Linked DNA regions of Larkinella insperata. The protein of the gene in region 1 interacts with the protein of each later gene in a pairwise test. Links are inferred from orthologs where the notes say so. Each region holds a gene or a part of one and is shown in the gene's direction. Other genes may lie near its edges.

The links.
Region 2: the proteins of ruvC (region 1) and ruvA interact in binary tests that used the Escherichia coli proteins (3 or more experiments, as listed by UniProt). The link is inferred for Larkinella insperata from one-to-one orthologs.

What each region holds. Positions count from the first base shown.
Region 1 is NZ_CP110973.1:5,504,714-5,522,095, reverse strand. The notes cover bases 6,802-9,559. They hold ruvC (crossover junction endodeoxyribonuclease RuvC), read left to right. Parts: upstream 6,802-7,759; coding sequence 7,760-8,359; downstream 8,360-9,559. Other genes in these bases: OQ371_RS22205 (thioredoxin domain-containing protein), read right to left, coding at 8,669-9,559; OQ371_RS22210 (hypothetical protein), read left to right, coding at 8,464-8,658; OQ371_RS22220 (lysylphosphatidylglycerol synthase transmembrane domain-containing protein), read right to left, coding at 6,802-7,727. Also shown: OQ371_RS22255 (hypothetical protein), read right to left, coding at 1-1,685; OQ371_RS22245 (asparaginase), read right to left, coding at 2,102-3,169; OQ371_RS22240 (TatD family hydrolase), read right to left, coding at 3,172-3,951; OQ371_RS22235 (glycosyltransferase), read right to left, coding at 3,948-4,940; OQ371_RS22230 (polysaccharide deacetylase family protein), read right to left, coding at 4,937-5,572; OQ371_RS22225 (glycosyltransferase), read right to left, coding at 5,601-6,734; more of OQ371_RS22220, read right to left, coding at 6,738-6,801; more of OQ371_RS22205, read right to left, coding at 9,560-10,732; OQ371_RS22200 (glycerophosphodiester phosphodiesterase), read left to right, coding at 10,890-11,675; OQ371_RS22195 (glycoside hydrolase family 16 protein), read left to right, coding at 11,683-12,480; OQ371_RS22190 (MFS transporter), read left to right, coding at 12,520-13,839; OQ371_RS22180 (hypothetical protein), read right to left, coding at 13,945-15,015; OQ371_RS22175 (hypothetical protein), read right to left, coding at 15,031-17,382.
Region 2 is NZ_CP110973.1:4,126,377-4,139,894, forward strand. What follows is about bases 1,232-4,145. They hold ruvA (Holliday junction branch migration protein RuvA), read left to right. Parts: upstream 1,232-2,348; coding sequence 2,349-2,942; downstream 2,943-4,145. Other genes in these bases: OQ371_RS16615 (lytic transglycosylase domain-containing protein), read left to right, coding at 1,232-2,139; sov (T9SS outer membrane translocon Sov/SprA), read left to right, coding at 3,112-4,145. In the rest of the region: Asp-tRNA(Asn)/Glu-tRNA(Gln) amidotransferase subunit GatA, read left to right, coding at 1-331; more of OQ371_RS16615, read left to right, coding at 565-1,231; more of sov, read left to right, coding at 4,146-10,617; OQ371_RS16630 (BamA/TamA family outer membrane protein), read left to right, coding at 10,837-11,871; OQ371_RS16635 (DUF2752 domain-containing protein), read right to left, coding at 11,868-12,194; OQ371_RS16640 (CD225/dispanin family protein), read right to left, coding at 12,238-12,768; OQ371_RS16645 (outer membrane protein assembly factor BamB family protein), read left to right, coding at 12,927-13,518. UniProt on the Escherichia coli protein: The RuvA-RuvB-RuvC complex processes Holliday junction (HJ) DNA during genetic recombination and DNA repair.

The sequences.
Region 1 (17,382 bases):
TGCCGACCCTTCAGCATAAACTCTATGGGTCCTTTGGCCGAAATGCCGCCTTCCTGCTTTTTGCCAAATTCATACGGGCCCTCGGCACTCCACAGCCACAAGGCCCCGAAGGCCGACCGGCTCATTGTGACCCCTTCAATCAACTGCGGGTTTAACGGCCGGTCGCCCAGTTCGTTGCCCGGCGCAAAACCTAATGTCTCGGTATCGTGCCGCAGGTACTCGGCCATTTCCGTGTTTTTGAAAACCCCGGCTTTCTGGCTGTAGCGTCGGCGCGGCTGGCCGTCGTTGAGGGCAAACCCATACGACTGAATGGCCGACAGCGTATAGGTCGGAAACAGCATGGCCACGTCGGCTTCCTTCTGGTTGTTCACCCGGGAGTCGATGCCTTTCAATTTCACCGGCTGGCCGTAGAGTTGGGCCGTGTGGTCCGTCGTGCGGGTCTGACGAACGCCGTTGACGATGATGTAGTTGCCTGCCGCATCCTTGTCGTACCAGCTTTCGTGACCCCACGTGCAGCGAGAATAGTTGCCATTGCCCACAAAGCCGCCCAACTCTTTGAGGGCCAGGATGTAGGGATGGGTACTAGAAGAAAACGGTTTTGACGACTCCGGGCCGGTCAGGTAGTTGGCAAAAAAGGCCCGGTCCTCCTTGTTCCAGAGCTTGCCCCCGCCCTCAATCAGACCATCGGAGTAGGCCATGATCCGGATGGGCTTGCCTTCTGCTGCCGCCAGTTTGCCCACGGCGCGGTACAGCAGGCCCAGCATCTGGTACTGATCCGCAATTCGTTGATTATGAACATTTGGGTTGCTGGCATTCTCAACTGCGGGGTACTGATCCGTTTCGACATCGATGCTAACCAGGTCAACGCCAACTCCTTGTCCGGTCTGTCCCTTGATTTCATCCCATAGGTACCAAGCTAAATAATCGATCGTCTCCGGATGAATCACCATGCGGTGCTTGACGACTCCGTCGACCTTCGGGCCAGCATTCAGTTGCCGGAGCCGGATGACGCGCGGGTCGGATTCGCCCACCTTTGCGGCCAAGCGGTCCGCCTGGATGCCTGCAATCTTGTAGAGGGTAAAATCGCCGATCATCACCGCCCGTTTCTGGCGAGGCAGGTTCTGAGCGGTGAAATAACTCGGGTGCCGTTCCCGGATGCGGCCCAGCGGGTAAACGTGCGTTGCCCCCCGGCTTAGGATATCAAACGAACTTTTCGGCAGAAATAAGGGACCGTCGTAGATGAACGGAAACCGGCTGTTGCTTTCAAAAGGGGGGAACCGGTTGAGGTTGACCGTCCATTTGGCCTTCTGCTCGGCGAAGTCGTAATTGTTGACCGGACGGGCCAAGCGGGCGTTTGCCTGGCTTTTTCCGAGCTGAATGGGGGCGGAACTCGTGAGGGGAGTTCCTTCAAAGTCAACCCTTGGTAGCTCAGCGGCAGTGGGCGGTTCCGGCGTCTTGTTCTTCTTAGGAGGGGCCGCGTCAACGGGTCTGAGCTGTTCTTTTCCAGCCAATGCGCCCCGCTGGTCATCCAAGAGATGGACCGCTAGTTGCCCATCCGGATAGCGGGCGGTACGGGCATCAGCCCGTGGAGGATGGCTGTTCGGAACAACGTCCGGCAAGACGGCAGTCAGGGCAAAAATCCCGGGACCGGCAAGCCCGATACAAACGGCTAGGATAGGTTTCATGCAAAGCTAAGTAAAGTCGTAACCACGGCCTCGGTCGGATGCGCAGACCTTTCTGAAAGAGAGTGCCGGAAGAAAACCAACGCACAAACCGCATGCGGCATTGTTTGGAATACACTTTTTCCAGGCACGAACCCGCAAAAGGACCAACTTGCACTGGATTTTAGTTGGACGGGTCAGGCTTGATTCGTAGATTTATAAAAAGAAATAACCCGCTCAAATTGAGCGGGTTATTTTAATGGTCTGCAGAGAGGAAGGGATTCGAACCCTCGATACGCTTTAGACGTATACACACTTTCCAGGCGTGCTCCTTCAACCACTCGGACACCTCTCTGGGTTGAAACGGGATGCAAATATGTTGGTTATTCCTGACAATAACAAGCGCCTTTTTGACATTGCCGCCGGGCCATCAGGAGCTTTTACGCGCTCATCTCGCCGGAAAGCGGGGTAACCAGTCGCCTTTTCAGCGTTTCGCGGTCGGGTTCGTTCGCCAGCAGAAACATCAGCTTCGTAATGGCAGCCTCCACCGTGCAGTCGCTGCCACTCAGCACGCCAATGGCATCCAGTTGTTTGCTGGTCTGGTAACGCCCCTGCGTCACCCGGCCTCCGTCACACTGCGACACATTGAAAATCACAAGCCCGCGGGCAATGGCGTTTTCCAGCGCATTCAGAAACCAGCTTTCCGTTGGGGCGTTACCGGCGCCGTAGCTTTCCAGCACCAGCCCCTCAAGGTCCGGTATGGTTAGAATGGAGTTTATGATCTGCTCATTGATGCCGGGAAACAGCGGCAGAACGACCACGTTCGTATCCATTTCTTCGTAAACCGTCAGCGTAGAGCCCACCACATGGGGCCGGATAAACGGCAGGTTATATTCAATGCTGACCCCGGCCATTGCCAGGTGCGGGTAGTTTTCGGAATGAAAAGCGTTGAAATGGACGCTTTCTTTTTTCTTGGCCCGGTTGCCCCGCAGCAGCATCGAATTAAAATAGATGCACACTTCCGGCACCTTCGCCCGTCCGTTTTCCTGAGCAGCCGCAATTTCCAGGGCCGTGATGAAATTCTCGCGCGCATCCGAACGGGCCACCCCGATGGGCAATTGTGCGCCCGTTAGAATGACGGTTTTGGCCAGCCCTTCCAGCAAATAACTCAGCGCCGAAGCCGTGTAGGCCATGGTGTCGGTTCCGTGCAGAATGACAAAACTGTCGTACGCATCGTAATTGTCGCGGATGATGCGGGCCAGGTTGATCCAGTTCGACGGGTGCATGTTCGACGAGTCGATCAGGTCGTCCAGAACGATGACCGTCAATTCAAAATCCAGCCGCCGGATTTCGGGAACGCGGTCCAGAACCTGCTCAAAATCAAAGGGAACGAGCTGGTCATGCTGCCGGTCGTAGACCATGCCGAGCGTTCCTCCGGTGTAGATAACCAGCACCGAGGTGCGCGATTGGCCGGGCAAAGCCGGGTTGATGTGGATGGTGCGGTACATGCTTAGCGTTGGAGTAACTGTTGGGCGTTTCGGGTTGTCTGCTCGGCTACCTGTTCCAACGGCAGTTGCTTTAAATCGGCAACCCGCTGGGCAATCAGTTTCAGGTAAGCCGGTTCGTTGCGTTTGCCGCGGTAGGGAACCGGTGCCAGATACGGGGCATCGGTTTCGAGCACCAGGTGTTCCAGATCAAGGTGCGGTATGACCTTGTCCAGTCCACCGTTTTTAAAGGTCGAAACCCCGCCAATCCCCAGTTTAAAGCCCAGGTCAATGGCGCGCCGGGCTTCGTCGACAGTGCCGATAAAGCAGTGAAAGATGCCCTTCAAGTTCGGCAGGGCCAGCTTTTCGATCAGGTCAGCAGATTCGGCAAAGGCATTCCGGCCGCCGTTGGCCCCGGAGCGGCTGTGGATGGAAACCGGCAGATTCCGCTGCGAGGCCCACTGAAGCTGAATCGTAAAGGCTTCGAACTGCCGGTCAACGTGGGTCAGGTCCCAGTAAAAATCCAGTCCGATTTCCCCAATCGCAATAAACGGGTACCGGTTTAGCCAGCTCTCGACCGCGGCCAGTTCGTCCTCCACGGTTTCGCAAACGTAGGTGGGGTGCAGGCCCATCATCGGCAAACACCGGTCGGGGTAGGTAACGGCCAGGTCCATCATGGCGTCGATGGTTTCCCGGGCGCAGTTGGGCATCCAGATTTGAGACACCTTCTGTTCTGCGGCCGCCGTCAGCATGGCGTCCTTGTCTTCGAACTGGAGGTCGTAAATATGGGCGTGGGTGTCAATCATGAGTAGGTTCGGCCTTTCCAGACCACTTGAGTTGGTAACAAATAATAAACCAGCGATACGAAATACCCAATGTGCAGGTAAAACTCATAGCCGATCAGATACGGTAACAAATCCCACCGGCGAAATCGATTCAGAATCCAGAGCAATTGCGCCGATTGAACCCCAAATTTAACACCCCAGAGGATTAAGGCCGTACCGGGAAGCCAAAAGGCCAGAAAGAGTAGAAACGGGTAAAAAAGCAATTGAAGACAAAACAGAACGATAAAGTAGGCCGGTAACTGCAATGCGCCCATCATCCAGCGTTTGCGCTGGTGCAACCAGCTTTGAACAGTTGGTAACGGACGGGTTGTGGCCAAAACCTCCCGATCAAACCGCTGGGCGAAAAAAAACCGTTGCCCGACAACCTCGGTAAAGAGTTGATAGTCTTCAACAATTGAAAACGGCAAACTTTCGTAGCCGCCCACCGCATCGTAAGCCGTCCGCCGAACGGCCATGTTGTTGCCCATTGCCGTAACCGGAATGCCCAGATCGGTGAGTTGCTTGATCAGGTACTGCCCGTAAAACCAGTCGACGGCCTGCAGCTTTTCAAATCCGTTGCGACCCAAAATCTGCGTACAACCCGTCAGAATGCCGGTTTTTTCATCCCGAAAGGGTCTTAGCATGCCCTGAATCCAGTCGGGCGGCACCTCGCAGTCGGCGTCGGTAAACAGCAAAACCGCTCCCCGGGCGTGGTGAGCCAACTGGGCCAGCACGTTGGCTTTCCCGGCCTGCTGCCCCACCCGTTCGGTAATCGAAACCAAACGAAAATGGGGTTTATCCCGTATAAAATTAGTGACGAGCGCGCCGGTTTGGTCTTCCGACTGGTCGTTGCCGATTAGCACTTCGAAGCGGTCTGGCGGATAGCGAAGCCGTTCGACGGCCTGCAGGCAGTGCAAAATCGTGGTTTCTTCGTTGCGGGCGGCAATCAGTATGCTGGCGTCTATGCTCACGAACCCGGAGTTGTTTGGGGCAGGCGCTCAAAGCGGTAGCCCTGTTCGGAAAAGTGATCCAGAACGCGCGGCAGGGCATAACTCATGCGGGGCCAGGCTTTGAGGCTGTCGTGAAACAGCAGGATTGACCCCGGCTCGGTGTATTTCAGCGTTTTCGCCAAAACCACGTCCGGCGTCAGGGACTGGGAAAAGTCGCCCGTCAGCACATCCCACATAATCACATCGTGCGTTTTCAGGATCTCGGCAGCCTGACTGCGCCGGGCCCGACCGTAGGGCGGACGAAACAGCCGGGTGGTCACGCCCAGTTGCTGCTGACACTGACGAAAATTTTCCAGATACGGCTGATCGTCGGTTTTCCAGCCGTTGAGGTGGTTGAACGTGTGGTTGCCAATCGAGTGCCCCCCGTTCTGGACCAGCTGGTAGATGCCGGGATGTTTCCGGATGTTGTCGCCAATGCAGAAAAAGGTGGCTTGGGCCCGGTGCTGTCCCAGGGTTTCCAGCACAAATTCGGTCACTTCCGGAATCGGTCCGTCGTCGAAGGTCAGGTAAATGACTTTTTCCCGCGTCGGAACGCGCCAGGTGTAGCGGGGAAACAGGGCCCGGAGCAGGAAATTCGTTTTATGCAGAAACATAGGTTGGTTCTCAGACGATTTAAGGCCGTTACTGCAGGTCCCGGCCCTTCCACCGAAACCCTTTTTGCTGGGCGGCTAATCCAAAAAAAACAACGTACAGCGGATAGACCAGTTGAGTAACCGGAATCCAGATCAGGACGCGCTTCTTTTTCAGAAACGTCAGCACGGAGCCCAAAAATAGCCACTCCGGCACAGCTTTCAAGGCAGTCAGGCCGATAAGTTGGTAACCGGAAACCCCGAAGCACCAGTACCCGATCACGGCCAGCGGAACGGCCAGGTTGCTGGCAAAGATGAAAACCGCCAGCAGCGACGGCAAGATGCTCTGGTAAGCCCGCCATTTGCTGGCCCAGCGTTTCCGCTGGTGGTAAAAGGCGCGCAGGCCCGGCTGCGGAGCCGTATGGACAATGGCGTCCGGGCTTTTCAGAAACTTAACCCCGCCAGGATAGCGGCTCGCGATTTTGTGCATGAGCAGCTCATCGTCGCCGGAAGCTACGTGGTCGATGCCGTCAAAACCGCTTACGGCTTCAAAAACCCGTTTTTCGTAGGTCAGGTTAGCGCCGTTGCACATGGTTGGTGAACCCAGGTACATGGTGCAGGCTCCCGCGCCGATCAAACTGCTGCTTTCCACGGTTTGCAGGTTGCCGAAAACCGTGTGGTCGGAGTTAAAACTGATGGGACCGCTGATCAGCCGGGCGCCGGTTTGCTGGTAAAAAACCGCAATGCTTTCCAGCCACCGCGGCCCCACGCGGCAGTCGCCGTCGGTGGTGACAATCAGGTCGCCGGTGGCCTGGGTGATGCTCTGACGGATAGCCCGCTTCTTGGGAGAGGTCGTCGGTTCGTTGGCGAGGGGCAGCGGGCGCAGGGCGTAGGGAACGGCCCTGGCCAGTTCCTGCGCGATTTGCAGGGTGTTGTCGGTGGAAGAATCATCGGCCACGATGACTTCAAAAAGATCGGGCGCATACGTCTGGGCTTTTAAGTCCGCCAGCAACAGCGGCAGCGTAAACGCTTCATTCCGAACCGGAATAATGACGCTGATCCTGGGCAAATTGCCCGGGGGAGGAGCCGACGAAGCCCTAAAAACGGGCATTCGCCACCAGGTGACGGCCAGAATCAAGGTAAACAACGCGTAGAGAATGGATATACCGATCAGGACGTAAATCATGAACTAGTGACGGTTTGTCAGTTTTAATTTCCAGACCCAGAACAACCCGACCAGCACCGGAGCCAGGATGTTGATCAGCCACAGGGTGAGGGTCGCCGACAGAATCTGGGTTGCGGGCACCTGCCACTGGCCGAAAACCCACATCGACGTTGCTTCCCGGACGCCCAGATCACTCAGCAGGTTGAAAGCCGGAATAATTGTTTTGCCCAGGTAAACGAGTCCGATGCCCGTGGTGGTTTCCCGGATGGGCAGGTCAATACCGAATAAATTCATGGCCAGGTAGAATTGCAGCGAAAAGGTCAGGTAACGCAGTGCTGCCACCCCGAAGGCCAGCCAGAGTTCGGGGGTGGTGTAGTGGGCAGCGACGGCCCAGTATTTTTCCCAGCGCTGCATCCAGCGGAACGGGAGGTGGGCCAGCCGGTGTCGAAACCAGCCCGCCAGCAAACCCAGCGCAAGCGTCAGCAGCAGGAGCCAGAACAAGATCCACTGGGCCATTGGCAGCTCCGTTGCCCCGGTCTGCAACCGAACAAACAGGGCGACGGTGCCGAAAAATAAGGCCGCGAAAAACTGCATCCCACCTGAAACCAGCGCGGCCCCGATGCCTTCCCAGCGTTGGTCGGAGCGCAGCGACAGCAGCCGCCCGGCCGTGTCGCCCAACTGAGCGGGCAGGGCAAACCCCATCGCTAACCCCGCCAGAACGCCCTGCGTGGCTTCCCCCAGCGAAATGGGTTCGACCCGGCGGACCAGAATCTGCCACTTCAGGGCTTCCAGTAACCAGTTGACGGGCGTGAGCAGCAGGAGGAGAAAGGCGGAGAAGCTAAGCCAGTTGGCATTTTGCCAATACCGCCAGGCCGATTGGAAATCGTGTTGCTGACGGTTAACGGTTAAAAAAATATAGCTGACAATCAGGAGAAGGATACCGATTTTTGACCAAAACGCGATTTTTTTGGTCCTGGAATACGTTCTTTGCGGGACGAAACCGTTACTTTGCATATCATCACTGCTAAAACACCGTACAAAATTCCATGCCCGTTTCAACTCCCGCTCCCGAACATGAACTGTACGAAAAGATTATTCTGGGCGTCGATCCCGGCACTCAGATTGCGGGCTATGGGGTCATCGGAATTCGGAAAGCCCAGATGGATATGTTGCAATACGGTGTCATTCACCTGAGCAAATATAGCACCCACGAACTGAAATTAAAGAAACTCTTTGAGCGGATGATTCAGCTCATTGAAGAATACCTGCCCGACGAGATGGCGATTGAGGACCCGTTTTTCGGCAAAAACGTGCAGGCTATGCTCAAATTGGGCCGGGCGCAGGGCGTGGTAATGGCGGCTGCGCTGTCGCGCGGAATTCCGATTGTTGAGTACGCTCCCCGCCGGGTCAAGCAGTCGGTGACGGGCAACGGGAATGCCGCCAAGGAGCAGGTTTCGCACATGGTGGGCCATTTGCTGCGGGTTGAACTGGACCCCGAGTTTTTTGATGCCACCGACGCGCTGGCGATCGCCATTTGTCATTACTTCCACAAAGACGCCCTGCCGGGTAAAAAATCAACTGGTAAAAAAACGAAAAAAGGGGCCTGGTCGGCGTTTGTGAACGAAAATCCCGGACGGATCTCCTGACGCTCGAATTACGTACTTTTTCCCCGGCAAAACAGGGGAAACTACGTACCATAAAGTCACGGGGATGCTCTACTTTTGTCCCAACATTACCTACCTGTGAAGTTATGAGAAGAATTTTGGGCCACCGTTTGATGCTTGTCGGAATCTATCTGGTTATTGGGATCGTCATGAGCGCCCTGGGCCGGGCCCAGGTTCGGGCGAAACTGATGCAGGTTGTCGAAGGCAAAATTACCTTCAGCCGGGAAGCGACCTCCTCCAGTCCCAAAATGCAGTTTCTCGTCGTGAAAACGATCCAGTAAGTCTCCTTCTTTATTTTTCCAGCAAATTAAAAGCTGCTTCCACGCTGGTGACGGGTAACTGGCAGGCCCGGTTATAGCAGACGTAAACCGCCGTCTGGCCGTTGATCGGAGTCCGATTTTCCAGCAGAGGCAGCGCGCTTTCCGTTTCGGTACCGGCCAGCACTTTATTCGGGTAAAACCGTTGGTCGATCTCCCGCCGGAATTGCTGAACGTCCGGCCCAACCACCGCAATCTCGGCGGTCGGCTGAACCCGCATCGCATACAGGGCGGCCCAATGGGTCAGGTACTCGGCGTTTTGCTGAAGCAGGGATTGCACCCGGCCCATCATCGATTCCAGCAGATCGGTATAAGCCGGTGCGCCCTCAACGGGTTGTTCCAACAACAGGCTGAGCGTATAGAGGTTATGGGCCATCATCGAGTTGGAAGCCGGAATCACATTGTCAAACACCTCTTTTTTGCGGGCAATCAGGGACTCTCCGGTCTGGTCGGTGAAAAAGAACAGGTGATCCTCTTCATCCCAGAAATGATCGAGTGTATACCGGGTGAGACGGTCGGCTTCGCGCAGGTAGGCTTCTTTGAACGTGGCCTGATAAAGCGCCAGGTACCCGTCGATCACCGCAGCGTAATCCTCCAGATAAGCCGTGATGGAAGCCACGCCCGGTGCGCCGTTGACCCCGGTTTTGTAACTATGCCAGAGCTGGCCGGTTTCGGGCTGGGTAAGTTTTTCCCGAATGAAGCGGGCATTCTGCTCGGCCAGTTCCAGAAAGGACGCTTCGCCGAAAACCCGGTAGGCCGTCACCAGTCCCTTCAGCATGAGGCCATTCCAGGAACACAGAATTTTATCGTCCAGGCCGGGCCGGATCCGGGTTTCGCGGATCGCCATCAATTTCTGGTGGGTGGTAGTTAGTTTTTCCGACAGTTCGGCCAGCGTAAGGCCCTGCATCCGGGCAAAATCGGCGTCTGAAACCACCCGGTGCAGAATATTGCGTCCAACACCCTCGTGTTCTTCCCAGTTGCCCTCGGGAGCAATGTGGTACAATTCGCTGAACCAGTTGAAGTCGTCGCCCAGCGCCTGCTGGAGTTCGGGCGTTGTCCAGGTGTAAAACTTGCCTTCCACGCCCTCGCTGTCGGCATCCAGCGCCGAATAGAAACCGCCTTCCGGACTGGTCAGTTCGCGTTTTAGAAAGTTAATCGTTTGGAAAACGGTTTTTTCGTACAGCGGGCTTTGGGTTAAACTGTACGTTTCCGAATAGAGCGTGAGCAACTGGCCGTTGTCGTACAGCATTTTTTCAAAATGGGGCGCAAACCACTGGTCATCGACGGAGTACCGCGCAAAGCCGCCCCCGATCTGGTCGTAGATACCGCCCAGGGCCATGAAGTCGAGCGTCCGGCGAATGTGATCCAGGGCCGCGTTGTTTTTTGTCACGTGATAATACCGCAGCAAAAAACCGTAAATGCTCGGCATCGGAAACTTGGGCGCTTTGCGGGGGCCGCCCTTCACCGAATCAAAGGAGGTTTCGAGTTTCTGGTACATTGCATCGAGCAGGTCCCGGCTAAATTGGGGCGCGGTATCGGTCAGGTAGTACTGCTCGGAGACGCTCATGTTCAGGTGCCGCGCAAACCCTTCCGCCGATTCGGCCAGCTGGTCCGGATGCTCGTTGAACGCCGAACGCACGCTCGTCAGCAGGTTAACCCACTGCCGGGGGGGCAGATACGTGAGACCGTAAAACGGTTTGGCGTCGGGCATCAGGAAAACATTCAGCGGCCAGCCGCCCTGCACACCCATTGCCTGGACGGCATCCATGTAGATAGCATCCACGTCCGGCCGTTCTTCGCGGTCCACTTTGATGCAGACAAAATGCTGGTTCATGACCTGCGCAATCTGCCCGTTTTCAAAGGATTCACGTTCCATAACGTGGCACCAGTGGCAGGCTGAGTAACCGATGCTGACCAGAATCGGTTTATTTTCCTGCTGAGCTTTCTGCAGGGCTTCCGGCCCCCACGGGTACCAGTCAACCGGGTTGTGGGCGTGTTGCAGCAGATAGGGGCTACTTTCTTGGGCTAGTCGATTCATGCGGTAATGATGCCAGGTGAGCGGAAGGATTCCCTGTTTAACCGAGTTTTCCGGATAGAAGTTTAGCTTTGTATTTATTTTCGTTCATCGATTAAGCGTACGGAAACGTTAGTATCTTGGAAACTCAATGGCTTTCAACAGGAAAGTCGGCGCACGTATGAGCAATTGGTGGACGTATTTGTTTTTCTTGGTTCTGATTACCGCAAGCAGTTGTCGAAAAGATCCCGTTTCTACCCCCGACTACGTAACCCGCGTAATTGCCCACCGCGGAGCCTGGAAAACCGCGGGGGTCCCCGAAAACTCGCTGGCTTCGCTCCGGCGGGCCATCCAACTGGGGTGCTCCGGCAGCGAGTTTGACGTACAGATGTCGGCCGACTCGGTTCTGTTTATTCATCACGACAATTCAATCAACGGGATTTCCATCGAAACCACGCCCGCGGCCCAGCTTGCGACCCTGAAATTGAGCAACGGCGAAGCCCTGCCCACCCTGCGGACGTACCTGACCGAAGGGATCAAGCAGGCTAAAACCCGGTTGATGCTCGAAATAAAAGGCTCCCGCGTGAGCAAGGAGCGTTCTCTGGCTACCGCCCGCAAAGCCGTTGAACTGGTGAAAGCGCTGAAGGCGGAGGGGCTGGTTGATTACTGCAGCTTTGATTACGAGGTGTGCAAACACATCCTGGCGCTGGATGCGTCGGCCCGGGTTTCGTACCTGAACGGTGATCAGACGCCCGGGCAGTTGGTCACCGATGGCTTTTCGGGCCTGTCCTATAATTACGCCGTCTTGACGCTGAGACCGGGCTGGATCCGGGAAGCCCGGGACCAGCACCTGGCCGTTACCGTCTGGACGGTCAATGATCGAATCAGTATGCAATGGTTTCTGGATCAGTACGTGAATTTTATCACGACCGACGAACCCGAACTGTTGCTCGAACTCCTGAAGTGATAAACGTATGAAGTATTTCCTGATCGTTGCCGGTCTGTTTGGTGTCGTCTTTGTTTCCTGCAAACGCAAACCGGAGCCCCCGCCCGAACCGACCTATCAACTGGTGTGGGCCGACGAATTTAACTATACCGGGTTGCCCGACTCAACGCGCTGGACCTACCAGGAAGGCTATATCCGGAATCAGGAACTGCAATATTACCAGCCAAAACGCCTGAAAAACAGCCGGGTTGAAAATGGAAATTTGATTATCACGGCCTTAAACGATAGCACCGAAACCCACCCGGTAAGTTCGGCCTGTCTGGTCACCCTCGGAAAAGCCGATTTTCTGTACGGTAAAGTTGAAGTTCGGGCCAAACTCCCGACGGGCAAAGGCGCTTGGCCCGCCATCTGGACCCTGGGCACCAACCGGTACGAAGTAGGCTGGCCGGCCAGCGGTGAAATCGACATCATGGAGTGGCTGGGCTATGCTCCGCAGTACGTTTTTGGCAGTTTGCACAAAGCCGACGCCAATGGCAAAGATGCCGCAAAGATCAGCGTGTCACCCCCCATACCGGACCTGTCGGACGCCTTTCACACGTACATTCTCGAATGGGATAAAGAGGAAATCCGGATTTTTATCGATGATATCAACTACGCCATTTACCGGGCCAGCGACATGCCCGCGGGTGAATGGATGCCGTTCACCAAACCGCATTTCCTGCTGCTGAATCTGGCCCTGGGCGGCACCAGCGGGGGCGCAGTCGATTACTCAAAATTTCCGTTTACCTTTACCATTGATTACGTCCGGTATTACAAAAAGCAGTAAGATTCGGACGGTTTTCTGCCAAGACGGTCTTTACCCTCCATGAAAAACAACCCCCGTGTTATTAACGCCTGGTGTTTATACGACTGGGCCAATTCCGTGCACTCGCTGGTGATTGTTTCCAGCATTTTTCCGGTTTACTTCAGCGCCACGGCCCTGAACGAAGCGGGCGGCAACGTAATTGACTTCCTGGGTTTTCCGGTCAAAAACTCCGTGCTTTTTTCTTACTCGGTCTCGGTGTCTTTTCTGCTTATTGCGCTGCTGAGCCCGTTTTCGTCGGCGCTGGCCGACTACAGCGGTCGCAAAAAATCTTTCATGCAGTTCTTCTGCATCCTGGGCTCGGTCAGTTGCTCACTGCTCTACTTTTTCACGCAGGAAACGACCACCTTTGCCGTTTTTTGTTTTATTCTAAGTCTGGTCGGCTGGGGCGGCAGCATTGTTTTTTACAACTCCTACCTGCCCGAAATTGCCACCGAAGACCAGATCGACCGGGTGAGTGCGCGGGGCTTTACAATGGGCTACATCGGCAGTGTGGTGCTGATGGTTTTCAACCTGACCATGATCCTGTTTCCGCAGTGGTACGGCGGCATGTCGGGCGCGATGGCTTCCCGCATTTCCTTTCTGACCGTGGGCATTTGGTGGCTGGGTTTCTCCCAGCTTTCGTTCCGGTATTTGCCCGACTCGGAACGGCGCAGCAATACTGCTACCTCCGGCAACTGGATTTTCAACGGGTTTAGGGAGTTGAAGAAGGTGTATGCCCAGGTGAAGAAGCAAGCCCTGCTGAAGAAGTTTCTGCTGGCGTTTTTCGTCTACAACATGGCCGTTCAGACGGTGATGTACATTGCCACTATTTTCGGCAGCGACGAGTTGAAACTGCCCGCTCAAAGTTTGATCATTACCATCCTGCTCATCCAGTTGATTGCCATTCCGGGGGCCATTCTGTTTGCCCGTTTGTCCGGACGGTTTGGTAATATTTACGCCCTGATGATGGCAGTAACACTCTGGATTGGCATTTGCGTGGGCGCGTATTACGTGATGACCGAGAACCAGTTTTACGCGCTGGCGGTGCTGGTGGGTCTGGTGATGGGCGGCATTCAGGCCCTTTCGCGGGCTACCTACTCAAAACTGATTCCGGGAGATACGCAGGAAACAGCTTCTTACTTTAGTTTTTATGACGTTACCGAAAAGCTTTCCATCGTTATCGGAACGCTCATATACGGTCTGATTGAGCAGGTTACGGGGAGTATGCGCAACAGCGTTCTGGCGTTACTGGCCCTGTTTGTGGTGGGTCTGCTGCTCTTATGGCGAATTCCTTCACAAAAAGTTTACCGGGTGCATTTGGAAACTGAAGAAATCTCCTAATTTTGTGACCCGAAACACGACAGGATGTTAGCTCAGTTGGTTCAGAGCGCCGTCTTGACAGGGCGGAGGTCAGCGGTTCGAGCCCGCTACATCCTACAAAGCTTATCACTCACGGGTGGTAAGCTTTTTTGTTTTCAGGGGCAGCGAATGCAGCTTCGTCGTTACTTCCCGCATCCAGATGGCCCGTCCGGCGCAGTTCCAGTGGGCATCGCTGATTTCATACAAGGGAACGCGGCTGGCTCGGTACGGCGTGTAAATATCGATGGCCGGAATCAACAACCGGGGGCTTTGCTGAACGCGCTCGATCAGGTGATTGTACGGCAGCGGCCCCGTGTCCGGAGCGTTGATGCTGGTTTTATTCGGAATGATGGAAAGGTACACCTGGTCAAATCCGAGTTTTTGATACCGGTCGGCCACCACGTTGATGGTGTCGATGTAGCGGTTGAGCAGGGAGTCGGGCAGGGGCGTAAACGAAGAATTTTTGCCGGAGGTGTCCGTATCCATGTAGTACAGCAGGTGCTTTCCGTCGGGTGAGAGGGAGGTTTTGGTGTTGACCCGGTCAAACCAGGCCAGCGTCAGCCAGGCTTTCAGTTCCTTAAACCAGAGCGCCCAGTCGGTAAAAAACAGAATCGTTTCCAGCCGGCCTTCAACGGCATCCCGGGAAAATAACGTTTCCAGTTCCTTTGTCAGCGCCAGCCAGTTCCAGTGCCGTTCCGGCTTGGGCTCCGGCCGGGTTGTATCCGAAACGACCTGCAATTCGGTGATGTATTTACCGAACTGGTCGCGGAAGTGGCGCTCAACGGTTTCAATCACCAGCACATTGGTTTTGGTCGTATCGAGTTGAACGCGCCGGGGAGACGCCCATTTCGTCCGGTGAAAGTGTTGGACGGGTAAATCCGCCAGGGTCACGCGTGGCGGTTCCGAGAAGCTATCGCCGATGATGTAGAAGTGAATGGGTTTGCGCGGGCCGTCGGCCGGATGAGCGGGGGGGCAGGGAACTTGCCGGGCTTTAAACTGCGGCAGATTCGCCAGCCGGTAGAGGTCGCCGAACCGGTAGTCATCCGGAATGATCCGTTCCCGCTGGGCGGTATTCAGTACATCAGACGAACAACTGCCAATGTAAATCAGGATGGAAAGCAGTAAGACGATATAGCGGACGACAACGCCAGGTTTCATAGGATTGGATTCTCGTTAGCGCAACTTCACCGACCAGATCTGAACGGCTTTGTTGTCGGTACTGTACACAAATAGTTTATTCCGGGTTGGCGAAAATTGCAGCTCAACGGGGAAGGCACCCGGGATGGGACGGTCACCAATGGGGCGGCCCGCCAGATCATACAAGGTTGTAAAATTACCGGATTTAACACTAATCAGGTTGATGCCCGACCCTAAAACGTGGTAGCGCAAGGTTGTTTGGCCCGGCCGTAGCCCCCGAACCTCGAAAAGCTGTTTGCCATTGCGGTCCAGAACAGCCGCTTCGGTGTCGGTCGTCCGCAGCAGAACATAGCCGTTTTGATTTACGTCCGGTAACATCCGGAACGACCCCCGACGAATGGGGCGGTACAACTGGTTGCGTTCAGAAATCTGCCCGTCGGCCCCGACGTGAATCAATTCGCCCTGCCGGGTCAGGGTGGTAATGGTAGGCGGATTTCCGGTTTCCAGCCAGGCCGGCCCGATCATTTCCGACTTCAGGTCAACGGGAAAACCGCTGATCTGACCGCCGTTTTCGTTCCAGTAAAACAAATGCCCATCTTTCTGCACCGACACCACCGAGAGCGCCTGATTTCGGACGGGCGCGTGAAAAGCCGGCACGCTTTCTCCCGCCGGATTATTGACGGAAAAAGCCGTAACAAACCGTTTCTGTTGGCGGTCATATCCATAAACACTGCCGTTGCGGTTGAGCATCAGCAGAATCAGGTTGCGGTTCTGATCCCGGCGCGGGGCCATCAGCGTGCCCGGATCAGCCCCTTCGGGCAGCGGGATGGACTGGAGTTTGGCCAAACCGTTGACCGGATCGGCGATGTACAGCGACCGGGCCGTGGTAAATGCGTATTGCAGCCGCCCGTTATTCAGGAAATCGACCGGTACCAGCGAACTCTGGACGGGGCCATTGACCGTACCCAAGGGGTGTTTTTCCCCTTCGGGAGTAATCAGGATAAATTGCTGGGTATTGTCCACCGCCCACATGACGCCGGAGCTGCCCACAAAATCGCCGAGCACCATCGGTTGGCTTACCAGGGGCGCATTGAGCGCGATTTTCCGTTGCAGAAAAACCCGGTTCAGAACCGCCTGGCTCGCCCGGCGCGTGGTTCGGCCCAGAATCAAGGAAGAGTAAATCCGTTCACGCCCGTAGGTACTTTGGTAGATCAGGTTTTCGACGTTATCCAGGGCCGTTTCGTCGTGGTTGAGGAGTTGCTGCCAGGCCTGGGGCCAGTTGGCCGACATCGACTCCCCGGCGCGGTTGAAGCGGGTGTAAGCCGTGAAATTGGCGGGGCGCATGGTCTGCGTCAGTAAATCCCGTTGCCGGGCAGATTCCGACCAGACTGTCCGCTGTTCGACGGCCTGCAAATACTCCTGCAAAACCCCTTGTCCGTTGGCAACGACCAGGTAGTCGCCGACCTGCGTCAGCCAGTTCTGATCAAAGCCGCGAAACAATCCACCGAACAGAAAAGCGGGCAAATTGGGGGCTTTCAACGCCGAAATACGGTATCGCAGAAACGGTTTGGAAGCCGCCAGTCGATCGGTGCCGGTCGTCAGCAGGGCCGCCAGCTGATACCGATCCCACAGGCGCTCAATGTTTTGGGAATGAATCAGGAGCACCAATCGGCGGTCGGAAGAGGGGGCATCGAGCCGCAGGAGGGCAATCTCGTTCCCTACGTACTTGTAGATGCCGTTGTCTTCGTTCTGGAGCAGCGGGCGCAGCTTCCGGCGACCTTCGCGCGTATCGGCTTCGTCCTCGGCATTGATGAAAGCCGTCAGCGCCTTTCCGAAGCGGGGGCCGTTGCTTAGGCTAAAGTGAAACAGGGTCGTAGTCTGATCGGGAATCAGGTTGCCGCAACTGAACCGGAAAGGAGTTTGCCGGTCGAACAAATGCGCCAGGGCCCCTTTGGCACCAATGTCGTCGGTCGAGAGGCCAATCAGGTGGGTTCGGGTGGGCGATGGCCGAAAACGGGTCAGCAATTCGGTGGGCAGCAGGGCCTTGATGTATTTCGACTGGTAGTCGGTGCTCGATTCGTTGGGGGACAAAACCGCCGACAACACCGAACTGCGCACGTAAATGCCCGCCAAGGTTCCCGGTCGAATCAGCGACACATCGGCACGTTGCAGCGGAGTTTCCGTGAAGGGCTGGTTCATCCGCCGAATGACGCTCTCCATCAGAATGGTGGAAGGGCTGCCAATCAGGTAGTCATCCAGCACCACAAACGACCCCAGGGATTCGTTCCGGACGGTAAGCAGTTCGTGAATTTTTGTGCCTTCGTACGGGTGGCTGAGCACCCGGAACCGGTCGGCATTGGGATTCAGGATTCGGTTTAGAAACGATTG
Region 2 (13,518 bases), 1.4 Mb from region 1 along the record:
CGACGCTTATTATACCAAAGCGCAGCAGGTGCGCCGTCTGATCAAAGACGAAACCGACGCCCTGTTTGCCCAGTATGATCTGGTTGCGTCCCCCGTGACGCCCACTACGGCTTTCCGAATTGGGGAGAAAACCAGTGATCCGCTGCAGATGTACCTGGCTGATATCTTTACTGTTCAGGCGAATGTGGTGGGGTGTCCGGCCATTTCTATTCCAAACGGGACGGATGAAACCGGCCTGCCAATCGGATTTCAGTTAATGGCGGCTCCTTTTCAGGAAGCCAACCTGCTGGCCGCGGCCCAGGCGCTCACGCAACGGGTTGAAGCTGAGTAAGCGACTATTCTTTTTCAATTTCGTTCGGAAGGCTCCGCAATAAAGACACCGCAATTAGAGTTATTCTAATGGCTCACGGATAGAATTCGTTCTACAAACAGGGACGATTAGATAGTTTTGTTGTCATTTTTGCGATAAAGTTTGATGGCAACTGATTTTTGTCCTATTTTTAGCCGCCACACCGTCCATTCCTCTGAAAAGACTCAACTAAAATGTAACCCAAAAACCTGCTCATGTCGAACCTGAAGAAGACCCTTCACGGCCTCCGATTGGCTTGTACAATCTTTACCCTAATCAGTATTGGCCCCCGCAGTTGGGCCGCTTGTTTCCAGGCTGACACCAACGGTGTCAGCGCCGACACGCTCCAGGAAGCGATTGAAGTGCTCGACGTGCCGGAAGTTTTATCGGTCCCCGAAACTGTTTTACGCGCTCGGCTGGCCAAACTGGAACAGACCATCCCCCTGAACTATAACAAGACCGTTCACGGTTTTATCGATTATTTTACCTTCCGCAAACCTAGCTACACCAAAAAGGTGATGGAGCGGATTCCCATGTTTTTTCCGCTTTACGAGCGGGTACTGGCGCAGCACGAAATTCCCGAAGAGCTGAAATACCTGTCGATCGTCGAATCGTCGCTGGACCCCAAAGCCGTTTCGCGCGTCGGAGCGGGCGGGTTGTGGCAGTTCATGCCGTACACCGGTGAAGAATATCATCTGTATCAGGACGAGTACGTGGATGAGCGGATGGATCCCGTTAAATCGACGGATGCCGCCTGCCGGTATTTAAAACGACTTTACAATGTTTTTGGCGACTGGCACCTCGCTCTGGCCGCTTACAACAGCGGACCGGGAACGGTCAAACGGGCCATGCGCCGGTCTGGGGGGGATTCGTTCTGGACCATTTATGACTACCTGCCTAAAGAAACCCGGGCGTATGTGCCGCAGTTTATCGCATTGACGTACATGATGAATTTCGCCAACGACCACGGTATTTACGCCGAACAGCCAGAATATCCGATCCCCTGCGATACAATTCACGTCAACGGTTACCTGTCGATCGAGCGGTTCTGCCAGTACAGTGGGGTTCCGCTGAACGAGATTCAGAAAATGAATCCGTCGATCATGACCGGTGTCTTGTCGGATCAGACCCGCAATTTCGTACTTCGCGTACCCCGGGCGCATTTTGATCACTTTGCCGCTAACCGTCGCTCCATCCTCGATTCAGCCGGTCGGCTGCCTTCGGTAGCGACGAATATGCTGCTGGCGTCGACGGAAAGTATCAATTACGGATCCGAATCGGGGAAGAAACGTGATTATTTTCCATTCACGGACGCCAATGAAGAGCAGGCCCGCGAGTCGGAGCCGGTGGTAGCCGCCAACGCGATTGCCCCGCAGCAGGACGTCGAGGAGGTGGTGCGCCGGAGACCCAAAAAGTCCGTTCACGTAGTGAAGCGCGGTGATGGCTTGATAAGCATTGCCGATAAATACGGGGTTGAAGTGTATGACCTGAAAAAGTGGAACCGCCTGCGTTCCAATACGATTCAGCGCGGCCAGAAGCTGGTGATCCTGCGTGAACCGGCCATTCCCGAAACCTCCACCCGCATGGCAAGTTCGGGCAAAAGTCGCAGCAAAGCGGAAAGTGCGAAAAGCAGCAAAGCCTATAAACCGAAATACCACCGAGTACAGGAGGGCGATACCCTCTGGAATATTTCCCAGCGGTACAGTGATCTGACGGTTGAAGAACTCAAAAAAATCAACAAAATAAAAGGCAATTCGCTGAAACTTGGTCAACGTTTAATTGTAGGTTAAACCAAACTTTCAGCTTCAAAATAAAACCGTATTTCCGCAAAAGAAGTACGGTTTTTTCTTGCAAATGAATGGCTATTACAAGGGGAATTGTAGCGTGGGAGATACCGTATTTATCCCGAAATAAGCACCCGGAAGGCCTTATTAGTCAATCTTTATTTGTATATTTGTCTGTTTAAGACCCGTTTATAAATGGGTCGATAAAACCTTCTATGATTGCTTACATTACGGGTAAAGTTACCCATAAAGATCCAACGCTGACGATTCTGGAAGCGAACGGAATAGGGTACGAAATTCACGTTTCTCTCTATACTTCGACGGCCTTACCGAAGCTCGGCGAATCGTTTAAACTGCACACGTATCAGCACATTCGCGAAGACGCTAACATCCTGTACGGGTTCGGTAATCTCGACGAAAAAAGCCTCTTCATGGATTTGATCAGCGTGTCTGGTATTGGTCCCAATACGGCCCTCACCATGTTGTCAACGTTGTCGCCTACGGAACTCCGTCAGGCCATTCTAATGGAGAATATCAAAGCCATTCAGAGCATCAAAGGCATCGGCGGTAAAACGGCCCAGCGGGTTATCCTGGAGTTGCGCGACAAAATGAAGAAAGCGGGCATCATGGCACAGGCTGATGGGCCGACCTATCGGATGTCTGCTAATCCCGTCCGGGACGAAGCGCTGGCTGCCCTTGTGACCCTCGGCATTCCGAAGCCTGTTGCTGAAAAAAGTCTTGAAACTATTCTAAAAAGGGAGGGGGAAGATCTTAGCGTAGAGCAACTTATCCGGCTGGCCTTGAAGTAGTTGAAAATTAAAAGTTAAAAACTGAAAGTTAGAAAAAACGTGTCAACTCACATTTAACTTTTAACTCTTCACTTATAACTAAAATATTGGCAAGGTTTTCGCCGTTTGGTTGTATGTAAAAGAGTAAGTCTTTATAAGCAAACTACCTATTCACCGAATTTAACTATACGTGCCTCTCTTGGAATGTGTTGAGTACCAACAATGGACCCGGCTGTCGTCAGCAAAGGGCCGGTTTGGATCGTGCTTGGTTGGGCTGTGTGCGTTATTAGTGGGGCTGGCCTGGTTTAACCCGGTAACCGCCCAAAATCCCGCACGCCGACGTACCGTAACACCTGCCGATTCAATTGCCCGCGCTCGCCAGGACAGCATTCGGGCTACTCGAGCAGCCGAACGCCGGCCCATTATTCGCTGGCGGGATCGGTACGTGAGTCCGTTTTCGGTTACTCTGCCCAGATCACCCTTCCTGATGCGTGATCCCCGGGCGGTTACCACGAACGTCCAGCTGGATAGCGTCGGTCAGATTTCGGTTCTGGAGCGGATCGGTACTCCGCGGGATGCTACCCGTCCGAGCGCAGCAACCGCCACGCAGCCTGCCGCCACCACCGGCACCATTGGAGCGCCGACCATTCCGACGACGCCAACCCGTCCGGCGGGAGGATTGCCTTACCGACCGGCCGAAGTGATGTCGTTCCAAGACTATAACCGGTTACAGAACCAACGTGTTCAAAAAAGTTTGTGGCGCGAATACAGCGCGCGCGCGGAAGGGCAGAGTGCTGTCAGCGGGCGGGGCCTGTTGCCCAAACTGGAATTACCCCCGGTATTTGATCGCTTATTCGGTGGTAACCTCGTCGATTTTAAGCCCAACGGCTTTGTCATGCTGGATTTTGGGTACCTCTATCAGTTCATCGACAATCCCATTATTCCGGTCTTGCAGCGCCGAAACGGGAATTTTATTTTTAACGAGCAGATCAATATCAACTTCAACGGGAAAATTGGAGAACGGCTGGGCGTTACGGCCAACTACGATACCAAATCCAGTTTCAATTTCGAGAACGTCCTGAAACTGAATTACCGTCCGCCAATTCCGACGCTGCCCAATGCCAGTAATTTGCCCAACGGATTACCCAATGCTGACGGTCTGACAAATGGCCTCACCAACGGCCTGCCCAATGCGGGTAGCATGGTGCCGTCGGCCATTCCGCAGTTTCAGCCGCAAGATCCCAGCATCATTCAGGGACTGGAAGCCGGTAACATCAGCTGGCCCCTCAGCAGCCAGTTGATTCCGGGCGTACAGAACCTGTTCGGGGTAAAAACCCAGCTTCGCTTCGGTAAACTCTATGCAACCCTGGTGGCCTCGCAGCAGCGTTCGAAGCAGGAGGAAATCGTCATCAAAGGCGGCTCCATGCAGCGGCCCTACGAAATCCGGGTGGATACGTACGACGAAAACCGTCACTTTTTCCTCTCGAACTTCTTCCGGGATAATTACGAACGGTCCTTAAAAAGCCTGCCCCAGATTGTATCCGGTGTTACCATTACGCGTTTAGAGGTATACGTAACTAACCGGACCAACACCACCACGACCCTGCGGAATATCCTCGGTTTTGCGGATCTGGCTGAGGCTCAGCCCTACAACCGGAACAATCCGAATCTGCAACCCATCAGTTCCAACCCGGCGGCTCCCGCCGATAACACCACCGGCAACGGGTTGTACAACCGGGTGAAAGCCAACCCCGGTCTGCGGCAGGTAGACCAGGCGGCTTCGATCCTGGACGGAACGTTCAGCTTTGCGAAGGGTGTGGATTACGAACTGCTGCGGGGCGCCAAACGACTGACCGAAACCGAATACCGATTCCAGCCGGAACTGGGCTACATCTCGCTGGTGACGCCCCTGCGCAACGACGAAGTGCTGGCCGTGGCGTATGAATACACCTACCAGGGCAGGAAATACAAAGTGGGCGAACTGACGGAAGATTACCAGAACCGTCAGGATGACGAAGTGGTCATTCTGAAGCTGTTGAAGTCATCGACGATCCGCAACAACACGCAACTGCCGATGTGGAACCTGATGATGAAAAACATCTATGCGCTCAACACGACCCAGGTTAGCAAGCAGAATTTCCAGTTACGAATAGTTTACAAAGATGACCTGACCGGGATTGACAACCCGAACCTTCAGGAAAGTAACCTGGCCGGTATCCCGCTGGTGCAGGTCTTTAATATGGACCAGCTCAACGCCCAGCTTGACCGGCAACCCGACGGTAATTTCGACTTTGTAGAGGGTGTTACGGTCGATAGCCGGTATGGGCGCGTGATTTTCCCGGTTCTGGAACCGTTTGGTTCGTACTTATCCAGGAGATTAGGCGCCGGCGCTGATGCCGACGTTTACCGCTCCAAGTACGTCTACAACGAACTCTACCGCACAACGCTGGTGGATGCGCAGCAGGTAGCGAGTAAAAACAAATTCTTTCTGCGGGGAAGTTTCCAATCCTCCACGGGCGGTGACGTAACGTTGCCCTACGGCGTTGACGAAAATTCGGTTCAGGTCACCGCGGGCGGGGTTCCGCTGACACCGGGCGTCGACTTTGTGGTGGAATCCCAGATTGGCCGGGTACGTTTTCTGAACGAAGGACTGATGAACTCTGGCCAGGAAATTCGGGTGCGGTACGAACGGCCTGATCTGTTCCAGAACCAGATTCGACGGCTCATCGGTACGCGTCTGGACTACAAACTCAGTCCGGATGTAAGTCTGGGGATGACGGCCATGAACATGAAAGAAACCCCCGCCGGTTTCCTGACGCGCGTGGCCATCGGTAACGAACCGGTGAACAACACCATTCTGGGTTTTGATGCCACCATTCGCAAAGACTCCCGATTTTTGACCCGACTGCTCGACGGCCTGCCGCTCATCCAAACCAAAGAACTCTCAAACATTGCCTTCCAGGGCGAGGTGGCGCAACTGTTCCCCGGGGTGGCTCCGCGGGTCAACAACAACGCCTTCATTGACGATTTTGAAGCCGCCCGGACACTCTACGACCTGACCCGCCAACCAACCCGCTGGCGGCTGGGTTCGACACCCACCACGCCCGAACGCGCTTTTCCGCAGGGAACGCTGGCCGACCCACTGGCTTTTGCCTACAACCGCGCCCGGATTTCGGTCTATACCGTTGACAACACGTTTGCCGCGGCCAACACGATTCCGAATAATCGCGTACCGACCACCAACCTGGGCGAAAGGGATTTACAGAATTACTACGAACAGTTTTTTCAATCCAATGAACTGTTTAAAGGACGTTCGCTGCGGCTGGTCAACCTGCCCGAAAACATCCTGGATGTGGCTTACTTCCCCAGAGAACGCGGGATGTACAACTTCAACCCGAACCTGGACGCCGACGGTCGCTTAGCGGGCGATCCGAAGAAAAACTTTGGGGCGGTAATGCGGGCCATTACGTCCGATGCCGACTTTGACAACGCCAACATCGAGAACATCGACTTCTGGTTGATGGACCCCTTCCTGGGAATGTCGGGCGATACCAATGCCGTAATTCACGACGGATTTGAAAACCGGCCCAACCGCACCGGTGGTAAGCTGATTTTTAACTTGGGGGATGTCTCGGAGGACGTTATCAAAGATGGTCGTTTCGGTTTCGAAAACGGTTTGGCCGTTCCGAACGCCCTTTCACCCGACTCAACGGACTGGGGCCGGGTGACGCGCTCCCAGTTTGTGACCCAGGCGTTTGACAACGTTACCCGTACGCAGCAGGATGTCGGTCTCGACGGTTTGAGCAACCGGGATGAGAACACGTATTTCAGCAGTTACATCAATCAGGTGGCACCCCGTCTGAATGAGCGGGCCCGCGAACGGCTGCTGAGTGACCCCGCCAACGACGACTTTATGTTCTATTACGGACAGCGGGCCGATTCCGTGAAGTACATCGTCAGCCGGTACAAGCAGTACATGGGGATGGAAAACAACTCCCCCGAACTGGAAGACCGCAACCAGGTGATAACGCCGGCGTCAACCACCCTGCCCGACATCGAAGACCTGAACACGGACAATACCATCAACGACAACGAAGCTTACTACGAATACGAAATTGATCTGAAACCGGGTCAGTTGCAGGTTGGGCGTGGCTACATTGTCGACAAAGTTGAGGTCCAGAAAAATGGGAAAACGGTAACCTGGTACTTGTTCCGGATTCCCGTTCGTGAGAACGCGAAGAAGGTAGGGAACATCAACGGCTTTAAGTCCATCCGGTTTATGCGGATGTACCTGACCGAATTTGAGCAGCCGGTGGTGCTGCGGTTTGCCCAGTTGCAGATGACTTCCAACCAATACCGGAAGTACACCGGTGATCTGTCGGCGCAGGGGTTGCAGGAAGTGCCTGAACCGTACGATGCCCAGTTTAAGGTAGCCGCCGTGAACGTGGAGGAAAACAGCGCGCCCGGCCAGAACAAATACATATACCGGGTACCGCCGGGCTTCCAGCGTGACCGCGATTTCACGCAAATCAACCAGGTTGAACTGAACGAGCAGTCGATGAGCCTGAGCGTGACCAATCTGCGCGACGGCGATTCGCGGGCGGCTTTCAAAAACAACAGCCAGGATCTGCTGTTCCGCGAACGGTTGAAGATGTTTATTCACATGCACAGCGACGAGAGCGATATTAACGGTCAGGTGTCGGCTTTTGTGCGGCTGGGTACGGACTTCAAGGAAAACTACTACGAAATCGAAATTCCGAATCTGGTAGCAACGCCGGAAGGCAGCCAGCCGGATGACGTGGTCTGGCCAGTCAACAATGAACTGGACATCGCGCTGAGTGAACTGGTCAACCTGAAGGCGGAACGCAACCGGCAGTATTCCCGAACCTATGCGCAGCCGTTTTCCATGAATAGTCTCGATGGCAGGCACAAATTGACGGTGGTCGGAAGCCCGGATTTGAGTGCCGTGCAGATCATTATGATCGGGATGCGGAATCCCAAATCGGCGGACGAGCGGACGAGGGGCTTTACCATCTGGGTGAACGAACTCCGGGCCAACGGGTTCGACCAGACCGCCGGGCGGGCGGCTGTTGGGGTGCTCAACGCCAAACTGGCGGATGTGGCCACCGTGACGGCTTCGGGTAAAATCACCACCTTTGGTTTTGGCGGGGTGCAGCAGCGCATCGCCGAGCGATCACGCGAAACGTCAACCGAATACGGGATTCAATCGCAGATTGCGGTGGATAAACTGCTGCCCGAAAAGTGGGGCCTGCGGATTCCATTGTACGTTAATTACGATCAGCGGCTGGTTCAGCCGCATTTCAATCCGCTCGACCCGGATACACCGCTGGAAACGACTTTGGCAACCTTCGACAACCAGGAGGAACGGGATCGGTACCGGAGGCTGGTGGAAGACCGTTCCATCCGAAAGGGATTCAACCTGTCGAACTTCCGGAAGGTAAAAACCAACCCGAACGCCAAAAACCATTTCTACGATTTTGAAAACTTCTCGTTTACGTACGCTTTCAACGAAGCGACCCGGACCAACATCCTGACCGAGCAGTTTATTCAAAAGCAAACCCGGGGCGGGATTGCCTACGTCTACAGCGCCCAGCCGAAACCGTTTGAGCCCTTTAAACAATTCCAGGCCCTGGAACGGCCTTACCTGCGCTGGCTGCGCGACTTTAACCTGACTCTACTGCCTACCCAGGTGGCCATTCGGGGCGAGGTAGACCGGAGTTTTATCAAAACGCAGCTCCGTAATTCCGAGCTGACGACCGCCGGGATGGTGCCGCAGTTTGAAAAGTATTTCTGGTTTAACCGGTACTACGATTTGCAGTGGAACCTGACCCGTAACCTGGTGCTGACCTACAACGCCCGCACCAACGCCATCATCGATGAACCGGCCGGCGACTTGAACACGCAGGCCAAAGTTGATTCGGTTTGGGCGAACGCCAGACGGTTTGGCCGGACGAAAAACTACGAACAGAACATCCGGACTACTTACCGAATGCCGTTGGACAAACTGCCACTGCTCGACTGGATTGCCGCTGACCTCACCTACAATATGGGGTACCTGTTCCAGGCCAATTCCTTCGGCATCACCGACACGCTGGGCGTTCCGTTTGGAAACACCATCCGCAACAACCGCGAGTGGGGTGTGCAGGGGCGCGTGGACTTTATCCGGCTGTACAATAAAATCAAGGCCCTTCGGTTTGCCAACACGCCGAACGTGCCGCGCAAAAACTTCACCCGCAACCCCGGTGACGTCGAAGATATTCAACGGACGGAGAGCCGCGTGCTGAAGAGTTTCGTCCGGACTCTGCTAACCGTGCGGGGCATTAACTTCAACTATACCGTTCAGGAATCCACGTTCCTGCCGGGCTTCATGCCTACGCCGAGGTTCTTCGGTATTTCGCGCGAAAATGCGCCGGGGCTGGGGTTTGTGCTCGGTAGTCAGGACCGGAACATTCACCACCGCGCGGCCGAACGGGGATGGTTGTCAAAAAGTGTGGTTCAGAACCAGCCGTTTACCCAATCGATTGCCAAGAAGTTTGACGCCCGCACGACGCTGGAACCCTTTAAAGATTTCCGGATCACGGTGGAAGCCCGGCTGACCCGTCAGGATAGCTATCAGGAGTTTTATCGCCCGGATTCAACCGGCCTCTTCCGGAGCCAGAGTCCGCTGCGAAACGGGCAGTTCAGCATGTCGTTCCTGTCGTTCAAGACGGCCTTCACCAAGCTGAATCGCGACAATTCTTCGCCCATTTTTGACCGGTTTGCCGAGTATCGCAAGATTATCCTGAACCGGTTGATGGGAATCAATCCGGGCGTGGGAGGTGGTGGAGAATACAACCTGACGTCGCAGGACGTTCTGATTCCGGCCTTCTTCGCGGCTTACAGCGGAAAAGACCCGAATACCGTCAAGATCAATCCGTTCCTGCGCTTCCCGCTGCCCAACTGGCGGGTCGATTACAACGGTCTGGCCCAACTGAAACCGTTCCGTAAACTGTTCAGCGCTTTCACACTTTCGCACAGTTACAACTCAACCTACAGCGTCGGTAACTTTATCTCGTCGCTGGATTACGAAGCGCTGTACGTCAATCTGGCGGTGATGGGCTATAATCTCGGAACGCGCTACAATGCCGATAAACAGTTCATCCCGATTTTTGTCATGAGTACCATTACCATGACCGAACGGTTTGCGCCGTTGATCGGGGCGACGTTCCGGACGCAGAGCAAAATCAGCGGGGGGCTGGAATACAACCAGGACCGCAGCGTGGCCCTGAACCTGTCCAACGCGCAGGTGGCCGAGCTGACCAACAAAGACATTACGTTCCGGTTTGGTTTTACGAAGTCGAATTTCCGGATTCCGTTCAAAATCAACGGAGCGTATCGCCGGTTGAAAAACGATCTGACGTTTAACTGCAACCTGACGTTCCGCGATACCCGCACGGTTCAGCGGAAGTTCGATGATTCAAATACGCAGGTGAACGACAATGGGGTTGGCGAGCAGATTATTACGGCGGGTAACGTTAACTTCCAGTTGCGGCCGCAGGTCAGCTACGTGGTCAATCGCCGGTTGAACGTGCAGGTGTACTTTGACCGGACCTTCAATGATCCGCTGGTGTCGAACTCCTTCCGGCGGGCTACCACGGCGGGCGGGGTGCAGGTCCGGTTCAACCTAGCCGAGTAGCCATACTTTTACCAATTTCAACAGGGAAATACCCGAACGCAGAATCATTCTGACCGTTTTTCCAGTTATTCATTAAAATCCCATTAAAACGCTTGTGAGCTGGGAGCAAAAATGCATATGGAAATTCGCCGGACGGGTATTTCATTTCTGTTGATTTATGGTTTACTGAATTCACCCGTTTGGGCACAGGGAAAAGTAGTTCAGTTCGTAAAAAGAATTTTGAACGACACTTCATCGGCGGCCACCTCCAAATTACTGGTATTTCCAACGGCCGGTTTTGCGCCCGAAACCAGTGTTGAAGTAGGGATTCGGGCATTTTCTCTGTTTTACGCCAAAAAAGACACGGTTGTTAACCGGCTGAGCGAAATTGTTCTCTACTCCTTCGTCACGTTTCGGGGGCAGTTTGGCGCGGTGCTGGAGAATGCCGCCTACACAAACAAAAACCGGTACTTCTTTCTGGGTCGGGCGCGGTTTCAGCAGTTCCCGCTGTTGTATTACGGGATTGGTCCCAACACGTCCTCGCGCAATCCGGCACTGGTCAACTCCAGCTACGTTCAGATCCGCCAGCGCATACTTCGACAGGTCAAAAACAACTGGTACGCGGGCATTGAAGCCGATTTCCAGAACATCAGCCGGGTTTCGTTCGAAGTTGAAAACCAACCCAGTGTTGATTTACCGCCCGGCGCGGACGGCTCCAACACCGTAGGACTTGGCGCGGCCCTGGTGTACGACGATCGTAAAAATGTCCTGAATGTGCGAAAAGGAAATTTTCTGGAAACCGGTATTCTGTGGTATCGTCCCGGTTTTGGCAGCGATTTCCGGTACCGGAGTTTGATTCTGGACGCCCGGGCCTATCGTCCGCTGGGTCGTTCCAACCGGGTGCTGGCGTTGCAGATTGCCGGAACATTTATGAACGGGATCATCCCCTTCAACAACCTGGGCCTGATCGGGGGCGAATCGCTGATGCGCGGGTATTACCTGGGCCGGTACCGCGACCAGAACGTGCTGGCGGGTCAGGCCGAACTACGCTGGTTGCCCTTCGGCTTCAGCAAACGGTGGGGCGGAACGCTGTTTGCCGGATTGGGAACGGTGGCGCCAACGGTTCAAACTTTCCGGATTGATCAGGTTCGCTGGGCGGCCGGGGGGGGCATACGGTTTCTGTTCTTCCAGAAAAAAGACGTTTTCCTGCGGGCCGATCTGGGCCTGACCCGCGAAGGCACCGGTTTCTACGTATCGCTGGGGGAAGCGTTTTAAAGCACATTTCTTCCAATCCCGTACAGAACTACGATGCCGAAGATCAGCCAACTGGCGGTTTTTCCGTACAGCCGTTGGTGCAGTCCCGGCCGTTTGGGACCAAGCGGGGTGTATTCCAGCAAAAAACCGAGAAGCAAATAGGGCAACGACAGCACCAGCAGCGGGTTGTAGCTAAACGCCTGCCCAACGCGGCCGTGTAGCAACTGATGCAAACACCGTTGCGAACCACAGCCTGGGCATTCCAGACCGGTCAGCAGCTTGAACGGGCAGGGCGGGAAAAACGATACCTGAGCTGGATTGAACCAGCCGTAGCTGCAAACCATCCCCAGAAGGACGATCAGAACGGCGAACCCCCCGAACCGCTTTTTACTGATATGACTGAAGAAGTCCGCCAAAGATGCCGAGGAAAAAGAGTAAGAAGTAAAGCACCCAAAGACCGATCGAGACAAAGAAGCTTACTTTGGTCCACTTGGCCGCTTCGGCAGACGCCCGTTGCGCCCCGATAAAATCACCGTTGGCGTAGCGGGAATCGACATTAGCCGCGTTGACGATGCCGGCAATTCCGAAGGGAAGGCAGCAGAAGAGCGTTGCCAGAATCGACTCAACCAGCCAGTTTTTGGGCTTGGGTGGTGCCGATCCGAGCGGTTGATTGGGCGTATACGACTCCTGAAAAGGACGGCTGACGGGCGGAACGACGGAAGGCTGGGTGGGATTAACCGATGGAAAAGCCGCCCCCGAAAGCCATTCATTAATTTCCGGAACGCTTTGAGCATCCATCCAGTCGGGCAGGCCCTGAGTCCAGACTTTGGTAGTCGGTTGGATGGGTTTAGACCGTAATTCGTCCAGACTAAAGGGGCCAAATTGCTGATTGCCTTCCAGGTAGTAATACTGCTTCATGAAAAGAGTAGGAGGGGTTTAAAATCGGGTCAGTAAGATAGAAAAAGATGCCGACTCGCGGATGAAAGCCACCTCTTTTTTATTAACGGTTTCCAACAGTAATAATGACGTTCATTCGTCTTTAAACCAATCAGATAGGACTGCTTTACTTCTTTCTGATGCGTCAAGACTTTGTTATAAAGGCAACGATGGGCCTGCTGACGGTGCTGTGGGCCGTCTCGTTTGTCCCAATTTCCAACCTGGAGGGAGTTGGCACGGACTGGCACGAATACAACGGCAACGGCGAGCAAAGCCACTACAGCCCGCTCAATCAGATTACTAAAGCCAATGTGCGGCACCTGACGAAAGTGTGGGAATACGCTTCGGGCGGGGCCGATTCGCTGAGGAATCAGACGCAGATTCAGTGCAATCCGATTGTGGTTGGCGGTGTTCTGTACGGTGTTTCGGCGGGTTCTCAGGCGTTCGCGCTCGATGCTGCCACGGGAAAAGAACGCTGGAAAACGGCCCTGACCGACGAAACGTTTAAAATGACCAGCCGGGGCGTTACCTATTGGACCGACGGCACCCAAAAACGGATTTTCTTCGCCTACGGACACCTGCTATACGCCCTCGATGCCACGACCGGAAAACCGGTGCCGACGTTTGGACAGGCCGGAAAAATAAACCTGCGAGACGGACTGGAGCGACCCGGGGCCGATGATTACGTGGTGGCCAATACCCCCGGAATTGTATTCGAAGACCAGATCATCA